DNA from 2 places in the Bacillus sp. P4_E1 genome. Region 2 is predicted to be linked to the other one. Evidence: riboswitches for the same ligand, from Rfam matches in the RefSeq annotation. Region 2 holds a riboswitch; the other holds the start of a gene.
The links. Region 2 has a riboswitch for S-adenosylmethionine ahead of AC1DS7_RS04495 (sugar ABC transporter substrate-binding protein). Riboswitches for the same ligand answer to the same signal wherever they lie in the genome.
Positions count from the first base shown of each region.

Region 1: linked by a shared signal. The riboswitch ahead of AC1DS7_RS23670 (MetQ/NlpA family ABC transporter substrate-binding protein) and the one ahead of AC1DS7_RS04495 (sugar ABC transporter substrate-binding protein) in region 2 are both predicted to bind S-adenosylmethionine.

Region 1 is NZ_JBFUIV010000021.1:67,253-79,751, reverse strand. Features, by position in the region: gene AC1DS7_RS23690 (DoxX family membrane protein) at 1-457, opposite strand, end outside; gene AC1DS7_RS23685 (SDR family oxidoreductase) at 832-1,608, shown strand; gene AC1DS7_RS23680 (methionine ABC transporter permease) at 1,657-2,325, opposite strand; gene AC1DS7_RS23675 (methionine ABC transporter ATP-binding protein) at 2,300-3,340, opposite strand; gene AC1DS7_RS23670 (MetQ/NlpA family ABC transporter substrate-binding protein) at 3,353-4,165, opposite strand; SAM riboswitch class I at 4,251-4,364, opposite strand; gene AC1DS7_RS23665 (NAD(P)-dependent alcohol dehydrogenase) at 4,445-5,353, opposite strand; gene AC1DS7_RS23660 (DUF6612 family protein) at 5,499-6,263, shown strand; gene AC1DS7_RS23655 (FAD-binding oxidoreductase) at 6,382-7,818, shown strand; gene AC1DS7_RS23650 (MFS transporter) at 7,815-8,348, shown strand; gene AC1DS7_RS23645 (DUF3981 domain-containing protein) at 8,427-10,145, shown strand; gene AC1DS7_RS23640 (multidrug effflux MFS transporter) at 10,263-11,522, shown strand; gene AC1DS7_RS23635 (hypothetical protein) at 11,773-12,276, shown strand; gene AC1DS7_RS23630 (DUF3951 domain-containing protein) at 12,295-12,447, opposite strand.
Region 2 is NZ_JBFUIV010000003.1:15,827-28,325, forward strand. Features, by position in the region: gene kdpA (potassium-transporting ATPase subunit KdpA) at 1-429, shown strand, start outside; gene kdpB (potassium-transporting ATPase subunit KdpB) at 443-2,533, shown strand; gene kdpC (K(+)-transporting ATPase subunit C) at 2,552-3,133, shown strand; gene kdpDN (KdpD-like non-kinase potassium sensor) at 3,190-4,344, shown strand; gene AC1DS7_RS04460 (MFS transporter) at 4,364-5,542, opposite strand; gene AC1DS7_RS04465 (MarR family transcriptional regulator) at 5,704-6,144, shown strand; gene AC1DS7_RS04470 (patatin-like phospholipase family protein) at 6,275-7,129, shown strand; gene AC1DS7_RS04475 (hypothetical protein) at 7,257-7,460, shown strand; gene AC1DS7_RS04480 (hypothetical protein) at 7,509-7,781, shown strand; gene AC1DS7_RS04485 (ABC transporter permease) at 7,809-8,804, opposite strand; gene AC1DS7_RS04490 (sugar ABC transporter ATP-binding protein) at 8,788-10,275, opposite strand; gene AC1DS7_RS04495 (sugar ABC transporter substrate-binding protein) at 10,272-11,384, opposite strand; SAM riboswitch class I at 11,472-11,577, opposite strand; gene AC1DS7_RS04500 (NCS2 family permease) at 11,670-12,499, opposite strand, start outside.

The sequences.
Region 1 (12,499 bases), on a different contig from region 2:
GTTTTGGGAAAACATAACCATCTAATCCAATACGTCCAGCATTATGTCCTGCAACTAAAATGAACATAGTTAAAATAAGTAGGTTTGGGTTTACACTAACAGTTCCGCTTAATAAAAATGAAAGGTTCATTATGATGCCGAAAAATGCAGCTGTTTTTGTTAATCCACCTAAGATCAAACCTAGACCTACTAAAATTTCTCCCCATTGAACTAAAAAGCTAAATAGGTCTGCGTTTGGAAGAACAAAATGTTGAAGAAAATCTGCCCACCAACCTTGTACTGCAGGGTGGTCACCTGATGCTTGAGCGATAGCTCCTTTTAGAAAACCACTTGCATCAAAAGACTGTCCAAAAACTTTTCCTATTCCAGCAGCGAGCCATGCATATCCTATGTAAAGTCGTAAAAATAATAATATGAAAGTAGCGCGTTTATCAGTTCTTAAAAAATTGATAACCATTGAAATCCCTCCAATGTATTGTATTTACATGTTTATTATATATCCATTGTGAATAAATTCACAATGGAGGAAATGTGAACAAAAATAGGTTAGGAGTAATTGTTATATTTTTTGTAACATTTCATCTATTTTGGTAGACTAATAATGGAGATATATCAAAAGGAGGCAAAGAGTAGATATGTGGATGAACTTGTAATGATTAGAAATTAGATAGATGAATTTTTCTCTCATAAGTGAGGGTTTATTTAGCTATCTGTAAATCATTCAAGGACTGCATATTTAGCTTGTACATCCCCTTTGTAAGGGTAGATGCCTATGTGGGGAAATTTATATCTCTTATATAAAATATGCGTCCTTTAAACTTGGAGGAGTATATGATGAATCAATTGAAAAATAAAGTAGCTGTTGTTACAGGTGTTAGTCGTCTAGACGGTATAGGAGCAGCTATTTGCACGGAGTTAGCAGAGGCTGGATACGATATATTTTTTACGTATTGGACAGAATACGATAAAGAGATGCCTTGGGGCGTTGATAAAAATGAACAAATACAATTAAAAGAAAAGTTGATACAAAACGGTGTCAAAGTATCGAGCATGGAGTTAGATCTAACTCAGAATGATGCATCAAATCAGCTTATAAATAAAGTTACTGAACAATTAGGGTACCCTCATATATTAATTAATAATGCAGCATATTCTACAAATAATGATTTCTCTAATTTGACTGCTGAAGAACTAGATAAGCACTACATGGTAAATGTTCGTGCGACTACATTGTTAAGTAGTCAATTTGCCCAAGGTTTTGATAAGAAATCTGGTGGTAGAATTGTGAATATGACGTCGGGACAATTTAAAGGACCTATGGCAGGAGAATTAGCGTATGCAACAACGAAGGGAGCAATTGACGCTCTTACTAGTACGTTGTCAGCGGAAGTAGCCCATTTAGGGATAACAGTGAATGCAATTAATCCAGGTCCAACTAGTACAGGATGGATGACTGAGGAGATAAAGCAAGGATTAAGACCGATGTTTCCTTTCGGCAGAATTGGTGAGCCAAAGGATGCAGCAAGGCTTATTAAGTTTTTAGTGAGCGAAGAAGCCGAATGGATTACAGGGCAAGTTATTCATTCAGAAGGTGGATTTAAGAGATAATTTTATAATTAAAAAGAAGGTATCTCATTTCAATGAGATACCTTCTTTTTAATCTTTCTTCAATCTTCGTGCAACACCATTCCCTAAAGACTGTAATCCTTGAACGAGGATAATCAAAATGAAGACTGTTGCATACATTACTTCAGGTTCGTAGCGTAAATGTCCGAATCGATATGCTAAATCACCAAGGCCGCCAGCACCTACAAGTCCAGCCATTGCTGTTGCACCGATTAAGCCGATCGTTGCGATTGTTAATCCAAGTACGAGAGACGGGCGAGCTTCTTTAACCATAACGTGCCAAATGATTTTTAAAGTAGAGACTCCCATTGCTTGATATGCTTCAATGACACCGCGATCCACTTCTAATAAAGCAGTTTCCATTAAACGGGCAATGTAAGGGGCTGTGAAGACAACAAGTGGTACGATAACACCTTGCACGCCAATGGACGTTCCCATTAGAAACTTTGTAAAAGGTAAAATGAAGAATAATAGAATGATAAACGGAAGAGAACGAATGATATTAATAACTGTATTAAGAATAGGATAGATAATTTTATTTTCTCGCTGTCCACCAGGTCTCGTTAAAACAAGTGTGACACCGAGTGGTAATGCAATAAGAATAGAGATAAGTAGTGAAATAGATGTCATTTGAAATGTTTGAATTGTTGCTTCCCATATTACGTTACCCCACTCATCCAAAAAGGACTTGTTTCCCATAATCTGTTCTACCTCCTTCTACGATGATCCCTTGTTCTTGTAAAAATGATAAGGCACGGTGTACTTCACTTTTTTCACCTTGCATATGAACGATCAGTTTTCCATATGCCTCATGTTTTAACTGTGTAATATTGCCTGATAAAATATTAGGATATACGTGGAAACGTTTTGTAGCGACAGCTAACGCTGGTTCTCCTGAAGCGGTTCCTATAAATGAAAGTATTACGATTTCCCCGGTGCTTTGTAGTTCTTTCTGCACATCTTCTGGAATTTTAGCTGCAAACGCGCTATTTACAAATTTCTTCGTTGTTACATGTTGTGGGTTTGTGAAAATATCTTTTACGGTTCCACTTTCGACTACCGCCCCATGTTCCATTACAGCAACTTGGTCACAAATACGCTGGATGACATTCATTTCGTGTGTAATTAGCAAAATCGTAATTCCGATTTCTTCGTTGATCTTTAATAATAAATCAAGAATAGAATCAGTCGTTTCCGGATCTAATGCGCTCGTTGCTTCATCACTTAATAAAACTTCAGGCTCATGAGATAGTGCGCGAGCGATCGCTACACGTTGTTTTTGACCACCAGATAATTCACTTGGGTAGGCATCTTTTTTATTAAAGAGATCAACAATGCGTAAATACTTTTCTACCCTTTTTTCAATTTCATTTTTGGGAAGACCAGATAGACGTAAGGGTAGTGCGATATTTTCATAAACGGTAACGGTTTTAAGTAAATTGAATCCTTGAAAAATCATGCCGATCTTTTTTCTCGCCTTTGCGAGTTCTTTTGTCGATAAGGTTGTTAACTCTTGTTCATTTACAATGATATCTCCTGTCGTTGGTTTTTCTAATAAATTTACACAACGGATTAATGTACTTTTACCAGCGCCACTATATCCGATGATTCCAAATACTTCGCCCTTTTTTACTTTAAGGGAAGTTGATTTAAGAGCCTTAACATTCCCTTTTTTTGTTGTAAATACTTTGGAGACGTTTTTTAATTCAATCATTATAGTCAGCTCCTACCAAGACGGTAAAACAGAACCATCGAATTTTTTCTCAATGAAATCTTTTACTTCTTTAGATTGATAAGCTTTCTTTAATTTATTAACAACAGCATCATCTTTATTTTCAGTACGAACAACGACCCAATTCACATATGGTGAATCTTTTCCTTCGCGGAAAATAGAATCTTTCGCTGGGCTTAATTTTGCACCTAATGCAAAGTTTGTATTAATTGCAGCTGCCTTTACTTCACCTAGCTGCGTTGGTAATTGAGATGCCTCTAATTCAACAATCTTTAAATTTTTCGGGTTTTCAATTACATCTTTAGCAGTCGCTTTTTCTGTAGCTTTTGGATCAACCTTTAAAACACCTGCTTTTTCAAATAGCTTTAAAGCACGAAGCTCATTTGTTGGATCATTTGGGACAGCGATTGCATCGCCCTCTTTTAATTCTTTTACATCTTTTATGTCTTTAGAATATACGCCCATAGGGAATGTTACTGTGGAAAATACTTCAGTTAATTTCATGTTGCGTTCAGCTTTAAATACGTCTAAATAAGATTTAGTTTGATAGCTATTTACATCGAGGCTTTTTTCATCTAAAGATACGTTTGGCGCTACATAATCATTAAATACCTTTACATCAATTTCGAGACCATCTTTTGCTGCCACTTCTTTTACCTTTTCAAAAATTTGTTCATGCGGTCCACCCGTTACGCCGACAGTAATCTTTTTCTCATCTAATGCTTTTACCTCTTTATCAGAATTAGCACCACATGCACCTAACAATAATACCGCTCCACTTACAATACTTAATAACACCTTTTTCATCTATAATTCCCCCTTAATATACGTTCCAAAATAAAAAGCACCTCTCAAAAATAAGAGAGGTGCCGAATAGACGAAATAGGTTCCTCTCTTATCTTCCAAAACGAAAATCGTTCTGCAGGAATTAGCACCTTAGCTTATACGTTCTAAGCTCGGTTGCCGGGCATCATCGGGCCAGTCCCTCCGCCACTCTTGATAAGAGTATGTGTATGTAGTTTTTAAATATGGTACTAATAGTAAATCTTACAAAAAGAATTGTCAATATTATTTTCTGAATATATTTTATTTTAAGGTAATCGAAACGTTCCCTTTTTTATGTCCCTTTTCCACATACATATGAGCTTCAGCAATTTCTTCTAATCGGTAAGTTCTATCAATAACGGGCTTTAGTTTTTCCGTTTCGACTAGTTTTTTTAATAGAATCATATCCTCTTTACTTACCTTGGCCATCATTCCATTAACAGATACATATTTTCCATTGGGTGTTAATGTATTTGTACAAAGGGATTTTTTATACTTCCCAACTGCATCAAATATAATATCGTAGCATTTGCCTTGCTTAGTAAAATCTTCTTTCGTATAATCAATTACTTTATCAGCTCCTAAAGATTGCACGAGTTCAAAATTTGAATTACTACAAACAGCCGTAACGGTCGCGCCGAAATATTTAGCAAGTTGTACAGCAGCTGTTCCTACTGATCCGGAGGCACCATATATGAGCACTTGTTGCCCTTTTTTTATACGGCCCTTTCTCAGGAAATGTAATGCTGAAGTTCCACCAAAAGGAATAACTGCCGCTTCTTCATACGTCACATTGGTAGGTTTTAATGTTATTAATCCACTTTCATGTACGCATGTGTACTCGGCATAACCACCGAGGTTTAGTTCTGTTAATGCAAAAATTGGATCACCTTTTTTAAATTGAGTTACATCTGTTCCTACTTCTTCGATTTCACCGGATAACTCTACGCCGAGTACAGGTTTTCTCGGTTTTCTGAAACCTAATATGATCCGCATAGGAATCCAAAATAAGAGGGGGCTATTAAAGCCGCGTATTCTACAATCTCCAGTCGTTACACTTGTTGCGTGAATTTTAATTAATACTTCGTTCTTTTTAGGTGTAGGTTTCTCTATATTTTGAAGCTGAAGAACGTTAGGTGGTCCATACTGTGTGCAAATGATCGCCTTCATAATGACCTCCTGAAATGAGTTGTTGTTATTTACATCATATTTAAAACCTTCATTAAACATGTCGCTATATAGCGAATATAGATTGAAAATTATATAGATTTCGTAGGAAAAGAGGTGATATTATTTTGAGAAAGGGGGCGACATTATGAAAAAAACTATTTTTATTTCAAGTTTAGTGCTTGCAATCAGTCTGGGGGTAGGGTGTAGCAATGAGAAAACAACAAAGACTGATGAACCGAAAAAAGAAGCCATGCAAAAAGAAAAGGAATTAGCAGCGAAGGATGTTTTCAAGAAAACGAACGAAGCTTTTAAAAATGAAGAAAATGTAACGATGACATATGATGTAGGGATAAAAGCTGAGGGAACAGAGATGGATATATTAAAGGCTAAGATGCAATTAGAGCCAAAGACAAAGAATTCTCGTTCTGAAATGAATATTTCTGGTACAGATGTTGTAGTGTATACAGTGGATGGTAAAGTTGCTGGTGAGGTGAAAAACCCTAATACAGGAGAAGTTATAACCGTACCAGAGGAGCAATTAAACGCTGGTGGAATGAAAGCGACTCAAGATATTATAGATAAGTTAGAAGTACCAGCAGTAGTTTTAGATAAAATGAAGATGGAGAAAAGCGGAGATAAATATAAACTGAAATTTACATTAAAAGGGCAAGAAACAGAAAGTATGTTAACTAGCATGGATGAAACGCAGAAGAAAATGCTACAAGCACAAAACGCAAAGATAGAAGAAGTGGATGCAGAATATATCATTACAAAAGATTTTAAATATGAATCAGCGAAGATAGATATGATTATGAGTAGTAATGGTAAGGATAAGGCACACATTATTACGAATGCAAAATATACATCGTACGAAAAGTTTGAGCCAATACAGCTGCCAGCAGCAAAGTAACAGTCTTGATGAGGGAGGGACCTAAAATAAAGGGTCTCTCTCTTTTTTGTTAATACCTTCTTCGTAGGAAAGTAGGTACAATATGAAGAGGAAGAACGTTAGAAGAGGAGAGTGCCATTTGAAAAAAAGAAAGATAGCAGTTGTTATTGTAGCGTATACAGTGTTGCTCGCGACATCTGTATATACATACAAAGGGCAACTGGATCATCCTATTATGAGTGATGTAGGGAAGTTGCTTCCAACGAAAATTAAACGTGTTGAAAATGCTGAGGATGAACGTTCATTAAAACAGTTAGTGCAAGATGCAAATGTTTCTGGAGAGAAGATTTCTATTGCAGGTATGCAACATAGCCAAGGCGGACAGACGTATTATCCGAACGGTACGATGCTTGATATGAAAGGATATAATGAAATATTAGAATTCGATCCGGAGAAGAAGAGGATTAGGGTGCAAAGCGGTGTCACATGGAATGACATTCAAAAGAAAATCAATCCATATGGTCTTGCAGTTCAAGTGATGCAATCTCAAAATATTTTTACTGTTGGTGGTTCATTAAGTGTAAATGTACATGGGCGTGATATTCGTCATGAAGCATTGATTGATACAGTAGAGTCGTTCAGATTGTTAATGGCAGATGGTACGGTGCGTAATGTAAATAGAGAAGAAAATGCTGACTTGTTTCCATATGTAATTGGGGGATATGGATTATTTGGTGTGATTTTAGATGTGACGCTACAGTTAACAAACGATGAATTGTATGAAACGCATACGAAAGTACTAGATTATAAAGAATACTCTTCATACTTTAAGAATAAAGTGCGAAGGGATGAGAATATACGTATGCATTTAGCACGTATTTCTGTTGCCCCAAATTCATTTTTAAAAGAAATGTATGTAACAGATTATGTACTGGCAGAAGATCAACAGAAGCTGGGAGAGTACAGCAAATTAAAAGAAGAAAATATTATAGCTGCACCGAAATTTTTACTTGGGTTATCACGTTATAGTGACTGGGGAAAGGGCGCATTTTGGGATATACAAAGAAGTTATTTTGAACGTACAGATGGTAAGTACGAAACTCGAAATAACGTAATGAGATCTGATAGTGCTTTTATGGAATACGATAATCCAAACTTGACCGAAGTTTTACAAGAGTACTTTGTACCGATAGATGGTTTTGCAGCGTATATAGATGATTTGCGAAGCGTTTTAAATGAAGAGGAATTAAACCTTCTTAACATTACAATCCGCTATGTAGAAAAGAATGAGAATGCGGTGCTATCTTATGCGAAAGATGATATGTTTGCGCTTGTGCTTCTAATTAATCAAGGGCGTTCTGAAGATGAAATAAAGAAAACAAAAGTGGTCATTCAAAAGATGATTGATGTTACGTTAAAGCATAATGGAAGTTATTATTTACCGTATTATTCTTATCCGGAAAAGGAGCAACTAAAGAAAGCGTATCCTCGCATAGAAGAATTCCTTCAGAAGAAAAAGGAAGTAGACCCAGAGGAAAGGTTTGTGAATTTATTTTATAAGGAGTATAGCAAATGACATATAGAAGATTTGTAGCCTCACAAAGCATTATTATGATGGCAGGTAGTATGGTATTTCCTTTTTATATACTATTGCTTCGAAATGTAGGAAATAGTTTCTCGCAATTTGGCTGGGCGTACGGCTTATTTGCCTTAACTTCAGCTCTAGTATATCCGTTAGTTGGAAGAATCTCTGATAGGGTAGGTGATAGAAAGTTATTAATTATATACGCATGGTCCATGGCTATATTAATGCTTTTTTTCCCTATTGCAACAGAAGTTTGGCATGTATACATTCTCCAAATTTTAATGGGTATTTTAGGTGCTGTGCAGCGTAATACGGAGAAGACATCGTTAGCACGAAAGGTAGAACAGAAAAAAGCTGGTTATGAGATTGGAAAATATCATGTGTGGACATCGGTTGGAGGAGCAGTAGCAGTTATTGCAACGGGATATTTAGTAGATTTCTTTACGATTGGCACCATTTTTTATATAGCATCTACTTTATATGCAGTGAGTGGAATTGTATTAAGTAGCAAAAAAATATAATCATACCCATTTTTACCTGATTACCCTTTATTTGTTATACTTATGGAGAAGACAAAAGAAAAGGGGACATTGCCTTTGATGAAATTTATAGTTTTAGCTATTCTCACTTTGTTTTTGATTCCATGGACTAGAAGCGGTAATAAAATTTGCGCGGTGGATAAAGGAGGAAATGAGAAAGTTGTAAAGGGTAAGAAATCATCTATTTTAGTTATTCCTGTTTTATTTTGGATAGGTATTGCAATCTATGAATATTTCTGGCTAATTGATGATCGAGCAGATTCTATTCTTACTCATTATTCTGTTGCAGTAGCGATTTTAATTGGGCTTGTTTTATTCTCACAAGAGCAGGTAGGGAAATTAGAAGGTACGTTAAAGGGACTTCTAATGTTTGTCTTACTCGCAAGTTACGGCTATTTTGGTTATTTGCACGATATAGTAATCACGCAAAAAAAATATGATTCTGTTGTGAAGATCGAGAAAGATATTTCAGAGCCATTTACTGAAAATGATCAGCCGTTTACAGTGCCGCCAAAGACAGCGGAGAATAAGATGAAAAAAGTATTTGGGGATATTCCGAAAGTAGCTTATTTTGAGCTAGGAGAATTAACGCCACAAATGGTAAATGGCGAGGCCTTATATGTAGCACCAATTGAAGTTTCAGGATTTTTTAAAGCACGTAAAGCTGAGACAATTCCAGGGTACGTAACGATGTCAGGTACGAATCCCGATGCGGAAGCGAAACTGCACCTTGGTTATAAAATGAAATATGTGCCAAGCATGTTTTTCGGTAATAAATTAGAACGTGTCGTTCGAAAAGCAGAGCCAGATTTAGTTTTTAAAGGGAAACCAAAATTTGAAGTTGATGATAAAGGGAAACCGTATTATACAATGACGTATGGTGAATTTATTTCAGGAAGATCTGGATTTGAAGTAGAAGGTGTTGTAGTAGTAGACGCACAAACAGGTGAAGTGAAAAGATACGACAAAGGAAAGGCACCTAAATTCGTTGATGGCGTATTAAATCACGAGACTGCATCTACATTAAATACGTATTTCGGTAAATATATTCACGGATTTTGGAATACAAAATTCTCACAAACGGATATGAAGATTCCGACTGAGTGGGGAACGAAAGAAGGAGTTACACCAATCTTCGGTAAGGATGGAACGTTATATTATTTTACTGATTTCACCTCTCCGAAAGAAGGAGTAGATTCTGCACTAGGCTATTCGCTTATTGATGCGCGTACAGGTAAGTTGTATTACTATAACGGAAAAGAAGTAAAGGGAATTATGGATGGTTCGGCTGCTACAGAAGTAGTGGATAATTCCTTTAAGAGAGAGAAATGGCACGGAACAATGCCGGTTATTTATAACGTATATGGTAAACCTTCTTGGATTGTACCGGTTATTGATGACGGCGGATTAGTACGTGCTCATACTGTCATATATGCTTCTAATGCAAAAGTGTTTGCAACAGGTTCAACGCAAAAAGAAGCACTTGAGAATTATAAAAATGCGCTGAGCGGAAGTGGTGATTCATTTAGACCGACTTCAAATGGGAAAGAAGCGCAAAAAGAAGGTACTGTACAACGTGTGTATAAAGAAAAATCAGGTGAAAATACGATTGTGTACGTACTATTAGAAAACGAGCAAAAAGTATTCATGGTACCGGCGAAGAAATTCCCATATGCAATGTTTACAGAAGTAGGAGATCCAATTCAAATCACATATTTAGACACAGGAGAAATGATGGCATCTGTATCTAAATTTACAAATAGTAATTTGAAAAAGTAAAGCGATAGAGATTCTATCGCTTTTTTTACATTATTAAACAGGAAAATACGGTATACTTGACGTATATTCATGTTGTAACTATAATTGTTACGATTAAGTGTTTATATGAAAGGGTGAATGGAAAAAGTGAATGGAGTTAATCACGAAATATATAAACCTGTAAAGACAAACAGGTTATGGATGATTCTTGTATTAGGGACACTTACGGCAATTGGGCCATTATCTATTGATATGTATTTGCCTTCTTTACCAAAGTTAACGGATGATTTACAAACGGGTGCATCCCTCGCGCAGCTTACATTAACTGCTTGTCTGCTTGGGCTTTCAGTAGGGCAGTTATTTATTGGTTCAATTAGTGACATTTACGGAAGACGCAAACCTCTTATTATCGCTCTTATTATTTATGTTGCTTCTTCTTTACTTTGTGCTGTTGCACCATCGATTTGGAGTTTAGTGCTTTTACGTTTCTTACAAGGTGCTTCAGGATCTGCTGGTATCGTTATATCACGTGCAATGGTACGTGATATGTATTCAGGTTCTGAAATGACGAAGTTTTTCTCACTGCTTATGTTAGTAAACGGAGCAGCGCCTATTTTGGCACCGATTATTGGAGGGCAATTATTACAGTTCACATCATGGCGCGGCGTTTTTATCGTTCTTGGAGCAATTAGTGTATTCATGCTAATATCAGCTACTTTCGTATTACGTGAAACATTACCTCCTGAAGAAAGAGAGACAGGTGGATTATCAGGAACGCTTGCAACATACGGAAAGCTTCTGAAAGATCGTTTATTTATGGGGTATGCACTGTCGCAAGGATTAGTAACAGCTGCAATGTTTGCTTATATTTCTGGTTCACCGTTTGTGTTGCAGAACATATACGGAGCATCACCACAGCAATTTAGCTTATTCTTTGCGATTAACGGTATCGGTATTATTATTGCTAGTCAGGTTACGGGCCGTTTAGCAGGGAAAGTGAATGAGAAAACGTTATTCGTTTCCGGTATTATTATTGCAGCTATTGGTGGTCTATCTTTATTACTGACAATCTTACTAGGAATAGGTTTAATTGGTGTTTTATGCTCGTTATTCCTTGTTGTATCAAGTGTCGGGGTTGTATCAACAACTGGTTTCTCGTTAGCGATGAGAAATCAGAAACAAGCTGCAGGAACAGCATCGGCCTTATTAGGATTATTACAGTTCATTTCAGGAGCACTTGTTGCACCATTAGTAGGTATTGGCGGAAGCAATACCGCATTACCGATGGGGGTTGTGATAGCTCTTTGTGAAATTGGTGCTGTATTATGTTATCTATTTATGGCCAGAAGAAGTGAAAAGCAGTTTGAACTGCAACAAAGACAAAATTTAGAGGCTTAATTTATAAAAAAGAGCTGATTCAAATATGTGTTGAATCAGCTCTTTTTTCATTTCTTTGAAATAACTTATACATTGTTGTAAGGTGATGCAAAAGTTATTTGCATAAAGTGACGATACTGTGACAAAAATGTTGGTGTGTATATTAAGATTTCGTCTTAAGTGTAAAAAGTAGGGTGTTCTCGGTATAATAACAAGTGGAGATAAAAGAAACTATAATGAGTAATAGCTGTAGATAAAAGGAGAAGAAGAGATGAAGAAGGTTTTGGGTATTGCTGTAATGGGAAGTATGCTCCTTCTAGCAGGGTGTAATGGAAATAAAGATACGAAAGAACCGAAAGAAAAGGTAGAGCAATCTACTGAGCAAACAGAAGAGATGAAAGAATACCGTGCAGTACATGAAAAATACGATATGAAAATGAATAAAGAAATTAATAAAGCACTACAGTTATTTGAAGTGGCAAAAGAAAAGGGCGGTAAGGAAATAACTAGTGCTAAATATAAAGAAGACGTGCGAACGGTAACAACGGGCATGTTAGAAGATATTGATCATATGCGTAAAGAAATTCGTGTGCCGAAGTCGAAAGAGGATGAACATGAACTATATGTTGGTTTCTTAAATGAAGCAGAACAAGCGATGAAAAAATTACAGAAGTTAGCTAAAGAAGAAGATTCATCGTTGATTCGTGATATAGAAGTTAATTTTTCAACAGCATCGACATACTATAAACGCTTTCAAACAGAGGCGAAAAAATAACCTTGCGCATGCGCAAGGTTATTTTTTCTTTTTACCATCTCCGTCTTCATCCTCGGATACTAATATCTTCTGTTCTTCGTGAAATTCTGAAATTGTTTGTCCAGTAATATTATCGAATGGAGTGTAAAAAGAAGTGATGCTTTTCTTTTTAATGAAGAGTTTATCCCGCATTAACGGGCAGTAAGACCCCCACCTCAAAGTTCAGTGAAAGCAAAGAAGTTAG
Region 2 (12,499 bases):
GCGGTAACGATTTTATTTCATCCATTGCTTATTTTAGGGTTTTCAGCATTAGCTCTTTCAACAAGCTTAGGAACGGATGCAATTTCTCATTCAGGTTTCCACGGTTTAACGCAAGTTGTATATGAGTACACATCGTCAGCTGCGAATAACGGATCTGGATTTGAAGGTTTAGCAGACAATACACCGTTTTGGAATATTACGACTGGTTTAGTTATGTTTTTAGGACGCTATTTCAGTTTAATTACGATGCTAGCTGTTGCAGCTTCACTGAAAGAGAAGACGGTAGTACCAGAAACAGTCGGGACATTCCGTACGGATAATGGTTTATTTGGAGGGATCTTTATCGGAACAATTGTAATTGTTGGTGCGTTAACATTCTTCCCGATGTTAGTACTTGGCCCAATTGCAGAATTTCTTACATTGAAGTAATGGAGGGTAAATGATGAGACCGGTAGTAGTAAAAGAAAAAAGAGTAAATGAATCACAAATACATGCTGTAGAAGATGAGGTTAGACAAGCAAAAACGATGGATCGTGATATCGTGACACATGCAATGAAACAATCCTTTGCGAAATTGAATCCGAAAGTAATGATAAAGAATCCGATTATGTTCGTTGTGGAAATTGGATTTATCATTACGTTAATTTTATCCTTTCTTCCAAGTAGTTCTAGTAGTGTACCAGGGTGGTTTAATATAACAGTTTCTCTCATTCTATTATTTACAGTTTTATTTGCTAACTTTGCAGAAGCTTTAGCTGAAGGGCGTGGTAAAGCGCAAGCCGATTCTTTAAAACAATCGAAGAAAGATGTGTTTGCAAATGTTGTAAAAGAAAATGGAGATATTGTTCAAGTTTCAGCAACTGATCTGAGAAAAGGTGACGTTGTTATTGTAAAACAAGGAGAAATGATTCCAAATGATGGTGAAGTGATTAAAGGTTTAGCGTCTGTCGATGAATCTGCAATTACAGGGGAATCAGCTCCTGTAATAAAAGAGGCGGGTGGCGATTTTTGTTCAGTGACAGGCGGTACGATGGTCGTAAGTGATGAGATTACGATTGTAATTACGAGTAATCCTGGCGAATCATTTATTGATAAAATGATTTCTTTAGTAGAAGGAGCTGCGCGTCAAAAAACGCCGAATGAAATTGCCTTAAATACAGTATTAACGAGTTTAACTCTAATTTTCTTAATCGTCGTTGTGACGTTGCCGATTTTTACAAACTATTTAGGGTTTCAAATTGATACAGCTGTACTTGTAGCATTGTTAGTTTGTTTAATTCCAACGACAATTGGTGGGTTATTATCAGCAATTGGTATTGCTGGGATGGACCGCGTAACAAAGTTTAATGTATTAGCGATGTCAGGGAAAGCAGTAGAAGCTGCGGGTGATATTAATACAATTATTTTAGATAAAACAGGTACGATTACTTTCGGGAACCGGATGGCACATACACTGCTACCAGTAGGAAATGAAACGATTGAGCAAGTAGGAAAATGGGCTGCGATTAGCTCAGTTTTAGATGAAACACCAGAAGGTCGATCTGTTATAGAATATGTACAAACGAAATCTATATCATATAATAGAGAAATTGCAGAACAAGGTGAATTTGTTCCATTTAAAGCAGAAACAAGAATGAGCGGTGTTGATTTACAGGATGGAACGAAAGTGAGAAAAGGTGCTGTCGGTGCCGTTATTGAATGGGTTCAATCACAAGGCGGAACGATTCCGAAAGATGTGAATCAAAAAGCAGATTTAATTTCAAAAGAAGGCGGAACACCACTTTTAGTTGCAGTGGATGATCGTATTTACGGTTTAATTTATTTAAAGGATACAGTAAAACCTGGTATGCGTGAGCGTTTTGAACAATTGCGCCAAATGGGGATTAAAACGGTTATGTGTACAGGGGATAACCCATTAACAGCAGCAACAATTGCAAAAGAAGCAGGGGTAGATGAATTCGTTGCTGAGTGTAAACCAGAAGATAAAATTGCAGTTATTAAAGCAGAGCAAGATAAAGGGAAACTTGTAGCGATGACAGGTGATGGTACAAATGATGCTCCGGCATTAGCACAGGCTGACGTTGGATTAGCAATGAATAGTGGGACGACAGCTGCGAAAGAAGCAGCAAATATGATTGATTTAGATTCGAATCCAACGAAAATTATTGAGGTTGTAGGAATCGGTAAGCAATTGTTAATGACACGTGGTGCGTTAACGACGTTTAGTATTGCGAACGATATTGCAAAATACTTTGCAATCATTCCAGCAATGTTTACACTTGCGATTCCGCAAATGGAAGCATTAAACATTATGAAATTAACATCACCGCTTTCAGCAATCTTATCAGCATTAATATTTAATGCGGTTATTATTCCGTTACTTATTCCTCTAGCGATGAAAGGTATCGCATATAAACCGATGAGTTCGAATGCACTACTTAGCCGAAACTTACTCATTTATGGGCTTGGTGGAGTTATCGTTCCATTCATTGGAATTAAAGTAATTGATATGATTGTCGGCTTGTTCATATAAGGAAGAGGGGAAAAAAAGATGGCGAAAAAACAAAGTATACTTTCACCAATTATTCGTATTACTTTTACATTTCTAGTTTTGTGCGGCCTCGTATACCCGCTTATTGTAACTGGTATTGCGCAAGCGGTAATGAAGGATAATGCGGATGGAAGTCTTATATATAATGATAAAGATGAAGTAGTTGGTTCAAAATTAATCGGTCAAAATTTCACAGATCCACGTTATTTTCATGGACGTGTCTCTAGTATAGAATATAAAGCAGAAGCATCTGGTTCAAATAACTATGCACCGTCTAATCCAGATTTAGCAAAACGAGTTGAGAAAAGTATTGATGACTGGAAGAAACAAAACCGGGCCGTTCCAGTTACAGAAGTACCGATAGATTTAGTGACGAATTCAGGTTCAGGGCTTGATCCTGACATTAGTCCGAAGGCGGCTTCCGTACAGGTAGATCGCATCTCAAAATTAACGAATATTCCGAAAGAAAAGCTAGATCAATTGATTAAGGATCAAACAGAAGGAGCTGCACTTGGTTTATTTGGAGAGGATCGTGTAAACGTCTTAAAGCTAAATTTAGAATTGCAGAAATTAATGAAATAGTAACAGTGCTACCTCAATCTAATGGATTGAGGTAGCGTTGTTTCGAAAGAAAGGTTGTGAGTGTTTTGTATGCGGATGACTATAAACCGACGTTTCAAAGGCGAACGCCAGAAGAGTATTTAGAATATATTCGGCAGCAAAATCGCGGAAAGCTAAAGCTATACGTAGGGGCTGCACCTGGAGTTGGGAAAAGTTATAAAATGCTATTTGATGCAAGAGAGATGAAAAAAGACGGTATTGATATTGTAGTTGGTTTAATTGAAACACACGGTAGAAAAGAGACGGAAGAAGCAATTGCTGATTTAGAAAAAGTTTCTTTAAAAGAAATAGATTATAAAGGGAAAGTATTTTATGAACTTGATGTAGAAGGAATTATAAAGCGGGCACCACAAATTGTTGTTGTGGATGAACTTGCGCATAGTAATATTCCCGGGTCGAAAAATAAGAAACGTTACATGGATGTGCAGGAATTGTTAGATGCCGGTATATCTGTATTATCAGCGTTTAATATTCAACATTTAGAAAGCGTTCATGATATTGTAGCTCAAATTACGAATGTCAAAGTACGAGAGCGTATTCCAGACTTTATTTTACAAAAAGCAAATGAAATTCAGCTTGTTGATGCAACACCTGAGGTACTCCGGAAGAGATTAATAGATGGAAAGATATATAAGGAAGAAAAAATAGAGCAAAGCTTACAAAACTTCTTTACGATAAATAATTTAGGGGCATTAAGAGAGTTATCACTTCGAGAAGTTGCAGATGATATGGATGAGAAAATTAGCCAAACAGTAATAGAACCGATAGGTGTGAAAGAAAAAATTCTCGTTTGTGTACAATACAGTTCAACAGCAGAGAAATTAATACGGAGAGGTTGGCGCATGGCTGATCGGCTAAATGCTGAATTGTATGTGTTAAACGTTGAAAGAGAAAATATAGATTCTATTTCAGCAGGCAAAAAGCAAACGATTGAAGAATGGAAATCGCTAACGAATCAATTTGATGCGAGCTTTGTATTAGAAGAAGCAAAGGGAAGAAAGCCCGCTGATGTTATTATTGAAGTTGCAAAAAGACTACAGGTGACACAAGTTTTACTCGGGCAATCGGCGAGAACACGGTGGGAAGAAATACGAAAAGGTTCTATTGTAAATGAAATTATGAGACAAACGAAGTATATTGATATTCATATCGTTGCTGATCAAAGAGCTTAAGAGACCATCTATAGGTCTCTTAAGCTCTTTGTGCAGCATGGGAATGTAGCATTTTCATTGCGTGTAAAACTATAAGTAGAAATATAATTGCCCCTAGGAAGAAAATCCAAAAGTAATTTTGATTAAATAAAAGAAACCCACCTACAATAGGCCCTGTACCCATACCAAGATAGCGAATGAAGTTGTACATACCGATGGCAGTTGCGCGTTCTTGTACGAATTCTTCCGTTAATAAAGTAGTGTGAGTCGGCATAGAAAGTCCCATACTAAAACCGTATAAAGAGGTAACGATAATTACGGATGGGATATTGATGCTATATGTGAAAGAGAATAAAGTGACACATATAATGTTGAAGAAACTAGTGATGAATAAAGCCTGCTTTGTTGTGAAATGTTTTTGCAAAAATTTGTAGCAATAGCTTCCTAACATAAGAGAAAGGGACATCGGTACAAACATAAGACCAACTTCGCTTGCGCTTAGATGAAATATATTTGTTAATATGCTAGGTAAAAAAACGAGGAAACAGAAATATATACAAAATTGAATAAAGCCAATAAGTGTAATGGAAAATCCAGTTTTATTTTTTAAGATAAGCCAGTAATTCTTTTTTGCTTTAGGTTTCTCAATTACATTTGGTTTTGTTTCTGGAAGTAGTGAAATGTTTATAATTAATAAGATGATGCCAATTGTAGATAAAAAAAGAAATACAGATAAGTGGCCATTTATACTGCCGAGATAGCCACCTATGAGAGGACCGATTGCAGGTGCGAGAGCAAGTAACATTTGATAAAGGCTCATCGCTTCTCCGCGTTCTTTTCCTTCAAATAAATCACCGATAATCGTTGCTGCAACTACAGGTATAGCCGCTATTCCTATAGCTTGAACAGCTCTAAAAAATAGAAATAAGTAAATATTTGGTGAGAAAGCACAACCAATTGAGCCGATTGTACTAATGATTAAACTAGGGATAAGGACAGATTTTCTTCCCTTTGTATCAATTAAAGGTCCGTATATGAGCTGCATAACCGCAAGAACGAATGTGAAAAGTGAAACTGTTAAATTTACAAGATAAAGAGAAGTATGAAACGAATTTTGAATCATCGGTAAGATCGGTGTGTAAATATTTTGAGAGAAGGAACCGAGTAAGGCACTCGTACAGACAACATATAAAATGAAATTCAGTTTGGTTTTTTCCATAATGCTAACCTCCTTGTTATTTAGTTTCCTTGGAAACTAAATTCATTTTAACATGATTTTCTCACTTGTAAAGATGGGGAAATGATTTTAAAATGGTATATAGTTAAATTGTTTCTTTGGAAACTTAGGAGGCGGACGGATTGGAACGTACAGCGAAACAAATGGAAATACTTTCGGATATTCGTACACTTTTTCATAAAAAAGAAGAGCAGTTGAAAGGAAATAATGATAAGTTTCTTCGTGAGACAGGTGTAAGCGGTATGTCTTTATCTGAGTTACATGTTATCGAGTGTATCGGAAAAAATGGTCTGATGAATGTAACTGCTATTGCAACAGAAATGGGAATGACGAAAGGCGCAATCTCTAAAATTTGTACAAAGTTGTTTCAAAAGCAATTCGTTGAGAAAATGCAAATGTTAGATAATCAAAAAGAAATTTTCTTCCGCTTAACGGAAAGAGGAAATGAAATATATAAAGCTCATGAAAAATTGCATAAACAAGCTGAAGAAAAGTGGCTGTTACTTTTAGATGGATATACGAAAGAAGAGCAAGATTTTATTCAAAGGTTTATAAAGGATGTCTCTGGTCATTTGGAAATATAATTGGAAGAAAAAACCCCTCCATTTCAAGCCTTTTCAATATAATTTCTGAAAGAACTCATATATAATAGAAAAAGATACTTAACATAGTGAATAATTAAAGAGTCAATATATATAAAGAGGAGAGAATAACATGCTTGAAAATACGGGTTTAGTATTAGAAGGCGGAGGTATGCGTGGTGTATATACGGGCGGGATATTAGAATATTTTATGGAACAAGATTTATATTTTCCATATGTAATTGGTGTATCAGCTGGTGCTTGTCATGCAGCGTCGTATCTTTCCAGACAAAGAAATAGAAATAAAACAGTAAATATTGATTATGCATCACATCCGCAGTATTTATCGTATAAAAACTTGTGGAAAAAACGTCAGCTATTTGATATGGAATTCATTTTTCATGAAATTCCAGAAAAGTATGTACCGTTTGATTTTGAAACATACTTTAATAGTCCAGAGCGTTTCCTTGTAGGAACAACTGATTGTGAAACAGGACAGTCTGTTTATTTTGAAAAAGAGGGAACGAATGATGATGCACTAAATTTATTGCAAGCATCTAGTTCATTACCTTTCATTGCACCGGCAGTAAACTACCGAGGTAAGCAATTGTTAGATGGCGGGATTTCAGATCCGATTCCAGTTCGTAAAGCACAGGAAGATGGATTTAAAAAATCAGTCGTTATTTTGACGAGAAATCATGGTTACGCGAAGAAAAAATCAAAATTTGGTTGGATTGCAGCAAAGGCTTATAAAAAGTATCCAAACCTTGTAAATACGATGCTGAATCGTTATGAAGTGTATAATGAAACACTTCACTACATTGAAAAAGAAGAGCAAGCTGGTAATTTATTTGTTATTCGCCCAGAAGTGCCGCTTCAAGTAGATCGTATGGAAAAGGATACGGCTAAATTACAAAGTTTATATGAGCAAGGCTATGAAGATGCAAAGAGACAATTTGCAGATTTACAGGCGTTTTTGCAAAAATAATAATTAGGCTGTGGAGAAGGAGTTCTCTGCAGCCTTTTTTATTATTGGTTTCAATATCGAATGTTGGTTATATACATTTTGGGATTGTGGTATAATATGGATAAAAGTATGTAGAGAGGTGATACATATGGAAAATGTATATAAAGGGCTTAGACATACTGGATTTACAATGTTGCTTATTTTTGGTGGCGTATTTCTACTGCGCTGGTTCATTCATGATGAAATGTTATTAGATCAGCTTATTGGTTTTAGTATAGGCATGGTAATGGTTATTTCATCAGTGTTCATTCAAAAGTATAGTAAAGAATTGCAGGTAAATGAGAAATATTAAAGGTTTCTAACCTCTTTTAAGTAATTTGGTCGTAGAGGAGGCTTTCATATGACTTTTTTATTTGCGATATATTTTGTTTTTATTATGACATTGTTAATTACATTTCTTCTTTCTAAAAGATCATTTGAGAAGCCTTTTATTAAATATATACCAGCGTTCATATTGTTTATTTTGGCTTTCATTTCTTCTATTATTTTTATATTTAATAACGGAATGGGAGAGCTTATGATAGCAATCTTCTTAGGTGTTACAGCAATAGCGAACGGTCTTTTGCTTTTTGCGTTGAAAGTAGTTCGTGTGATTGTTGCAAAAGGAAAGTAGCGCATCGGAATTCGATGCGCTACTTTTTTATTTACGCTTCTTTTTAATAAATGAAAAGGCTAAAGCTGCAATTAAAATACTGCCTTTAATGATATCTTGCGCATAATAAGGAACGTTCATCATTGTAAGGCCGTTTAATATGATTCCAATTAATACGGAACCAAGAAATGTTCCGATGACATTTGGTTTCTTAGCACCGAACATTGCATAACCGATATAGGCAGCTGCAACTGCATCCATTAATAATGGGGCGCCAGCTGAAACTTGTCCTGTTCCAACGCGGCTACATAGAATAATACCGCCAATAGAGGCAAGTAAACCGCTAATCATATAAGCATATACACGGTAACGATCAGTAGGAATACCAGCTAGTCTAGCAGCTTCTCGATTCCCACCTGTCATATAAAAGAAACGACCGTACGTTGTTTTTTCTAAAAATACATATGCAATTAAAACGACGATAAGCATGATAATGACAGGGACTGGAATTCCTAACACAGAACCTTGACCGATAAATAAAAAGGATGGAATAAAATGTCCTTTGGCACCAGACATTCCTTCATAAATAGAAGATCCTTTTGAAAATGTTAAATGTAGTCCATTCACGATATACATGATACTTAATGTAGCTAGTAAATCTGGTAGTTTAATTCGGATAACGAGTAGTGCATTTAATAATCCAACTAATAGCCCACAAAGAATAGGAACAAGGAGTGTGACTAATAGTTCTTGTCGATATAAAATGAGACAGGAAGCAGCGGCAATGGTTGCTAAACTAGCGGTAGAGCCGACTGATAAATCAAATCCATCTACAATTAATGTAAAGGTAACACCAATTGCAAGTAACGTTACGATAGAAATGGAACGTAAAATATCACTAATATTGTTGTATGTTAAAAAAGAATCGTTGACGATAGAGAAGAAAATTGTAACACCTATAATGATAGCAATCGTACTAAATTGATAAAAAAGATGAGTAGGTAAATATAGTTTCTTAGTTTTTGTTTTATGAACGAGATTCAATGGAATAACTCCCTTCAGATAAATGTAAAAGCTGTTCAGGAGATAGTTCGTCTGGTAAGTATTCACCTACAAATTCTCCGTTTGCGAGTATAAGAATGCGATCAGCGATATGTAGTGCTTCATCTTGTTCTCCTGTGAAGTAAATTACGGAACTTCCGTTTTCAGTAATGTTACGAATGAATTGAAAAATGTCTTGTTTTGCAGCTATGTCTACACCTTTAGTTGGCTCGTCCAAAAGAAATAGATTCGGTTTGAATCCATGCCACTTTGCAATGGAGACTTTTTGCTGGTTTCCACCGCTAAGTGAATGAATAAATGCTTTTGGGTCATTGGGTGAAATGCTGAAAGAAGAAATTGCTGTAGTAGCATTATTTACTTCGGTTTGCTTTCGTCTCCAACCTGATTGGTGTAAATTAGTGTGGCTTATAATATCTTCCGAAAGAAATACGCCTTGTTTTCTTCTTTCCTCTGGTACAAGTGCGATCTTTGCTTTAATCGCATCTCGCGGTGTTTTAATTGTTATTGTTTGACCATCTATTTCTGCGTGATAAGTATGACGAGTACCAAATAACGTTTCAGCAAGTGTTGTTTTGCCACTGCCAATTAATCCGTATATCACAACAGTTTCACCTTTCCGTACGGTGAGAGAAAGGGGAGAATGGTCTTTGTGTAATGGAAGTTCTTGTACTTTAAATAATTCTTCGTTCCCTCGTTTTGGCGCTGTATTAATAGGAAGTGTAAGTTGTTTTCCAGTCATCGCTTCCACAATTTGTTGATCTGTAACCTTTGTAATCGCTTCAGAAATTGCAACTTTACCGTTATGTAATACGGTTACATCATCCGCGAAATTTCGAATCTCTGATAAACGATGAGAAATTAAGATGATGCCAATTCCTTTCAATGTTAAATCTTTTAATAGTTGCCCGAAGGTTTCTACTTCTTTCGGTCCAAGAGAAGAAGTAGGCTCATCTAATAAAAGATAATTTGTATTGTTGGATAAAGCTCTTGCGATAAGAAGTAATTGTTTTTCATGTAATGAGCAGTTTGAAACATCTTCCGAAACATTTAAATCAGCCTGTACAGTTTGCAAATGTTGTTTAGCGAGTGAGACTAATTTTGACTTTGAAAATAGTACTTTATTTTGCATTGCTAAATGATCGATTAGTACATTTTCTAATACAGATAATCCAGGAATAAGTCCGTGATCCACTTCTTGTGTTACGAAAGAAATACCATGCTTTTTTGCATCGCGTGGTGAAGTAAAGGAAATAGACTGATTATCAATTTTTATATTCCCAGCAACTGGTTGAATTTCACCAGTTGCTATTTTTAGTAAAGTACTTTTTCCTGCACCATTCATTCCTAGTAAAGCGTGAACTTTTCCTTTTTGTATGTTAATAGAAACATTTTCTAGTACAGGGGTAGAGATGTGATAAGAATGTGTAATGTTTTGAAGAGAGAATGTCATCATTTTTTCTCCTTCTCTAATTTTTTCATCCAAGGTGAATATGCATCTTTCGAGTCTCCCCAACCGTTTATATGTTTTGATAATTGATCCATCGTTATATTTTCTTGTGGCAAACTATTTTTCTTTACTAAGTAAGGTTCTAGTGAATAAATATCTGGCGTTTGTTCACCAGCGATTTTCTTGTATAAGAAACGCACTTGAACTTTACCGACTTCAGCTGGATCGGTTGCAGCCGTAGCAGTCCAAGGTGAATTTTCTTTTTGCATGAGTTGTAAATCTTCATTACTTAAGTCAATGCTGTATACTTTTATATCTGTACGACCAGCTTGTTCGAGTGCTTTGACGGCCCCCTTAGCAAACTCATCCCACGAAGCGAAAATAGCTTGTAAATCACCTTTTTTCGGATATTTTTTTAGTAAAGCCTCTACTTGTGTTTGCGTATCAAGTGGTGTGTTATTACTAGCGGTACCAAAGCGTGCAACTTCTTTTATATTTGGATAACGTTTATAAAAAGCATCAATGATAATATTGCGACGTTCCATTGGGGCAAATCCGCCAACCCATACGACGGCGATATTCCCTTGTCCATTCAAATCTTCCGCTAACGTTTTTAATGATTTCCATGCAAGACTATAGTCATCTTGATCAATAATCGTTACGCCTGGTAAGCGTAGGTCGTTATCAAATGCAACTACAGGAATATTCGCTTGTAATGCTTTTTCTACTCCGGGTTTTAGTGCTTCAGAGCGACCGTGATCAATTAAAATACCATCAACTTTTGAATTAATAGCAGTATCTAGATTTGTTGCCATTTTTGCTAAATCATTATCAGAATTGTAGACTTGCACACTGCCGCCGAATAGCTCGACTTGTTTTTTGACACCCTCAATATATTGAGAGGAAAAAGTTCCGATGGACATTTGCATAATTAATGCGATTTTTAATGGCTTTTTTACTTGGCTTGGAATTTCTGTTTGTAAATGATTTGCTGCTGTAGTAGTTTCTTTCTTCACCGTTTGTTGCTTTTGTGAAGAGATAGCATCTTGTTCATTTGTGCAAGCTGTTAATGCGAGTAAGAGAATAATGAGTACGGTGGAACATAATTTTTTCATAAAAAAATCCCTCCTAAATTAAGAAAAGAGAGGAGGGAGTGAAAATAAAAACGTCTTTTCATATAGAAAAGACGTCTTATCATATTACTCTTATCTTTCAACACAATGTGTTGTAAGAATTAGCACCGTGCCCATAAATGGGTCGGTTGCCGGGCTTCGTAGGGCTCATCCCTCCACCTGCTCTTGATAAGACATCGAATATTCAACTATTTCGAATTATTCCATAAGTGTATGCTGTTGTCAAATGTTTTTTTGTAAATAAAAAATCCCTCTTTATGAGGGATTTTAATGTGGTAAGAAAACTAATTGATAAGCGAACAAGATCCCGAATAAATACACAAGTGGGTGAACAGCACGGAATTGTCCTTTTGCCACTTTCATAAGTGGGTATGAAATAAATCCAAGTGCAATACCTGTTGAGATACTTGATGTAAGTGGCATGCTTAAGATTACTAAAAATGCTGGGAATGCTTCATCGAATGTATCCCAATCGATGTGGCGAACTGAGCCCATCATAAGACTACCAACGATAATTAGTGATGGTGCTGTAATAGCTGAAACGCCAGAAACAGCGCTCACTAACGGTCCGAAGAATGCTGCTAATGCAAATAGAACAGCTACTGTAACAGTTGTTAAACCTGTACGACCACCAGCTGCAACACCAGCAGATGATTCAATGTAAGCTGTTGATGGTGTTGTTCCGAACATAGCTCCAATTGTTGCTGAGAATGAGTCAGATAGAAGAGCTCGTCCTGCTTTTGGAAGCTTTCCATCTTTCATAAATCCACCTTGTTGTGCAACGCCAAGTAGTGTACCTGTTGTATCAAATAGTGTAACAAGGAAGAATGAGAACACAACGCCGTATAATCCGTAGTTAATTACATCAGATACAGCAGTAATTGGATTTGAAACGATAATTCCTTCTGGTAATCCAGGCATTGATGTAACGCCGCTTGAGAATGTTAATTGACCTGTGAAGTAAGCAATAATACCAGTTAATAACATTCCGATAAATAGTGCCCCGTTTATATTTAAAGACATAAGGATAATTGTAATTCCAAGACCAGCTAATGCTAGTAGAACTGGAGCAGAGTGAAGATCGCCAAGCCCAACTA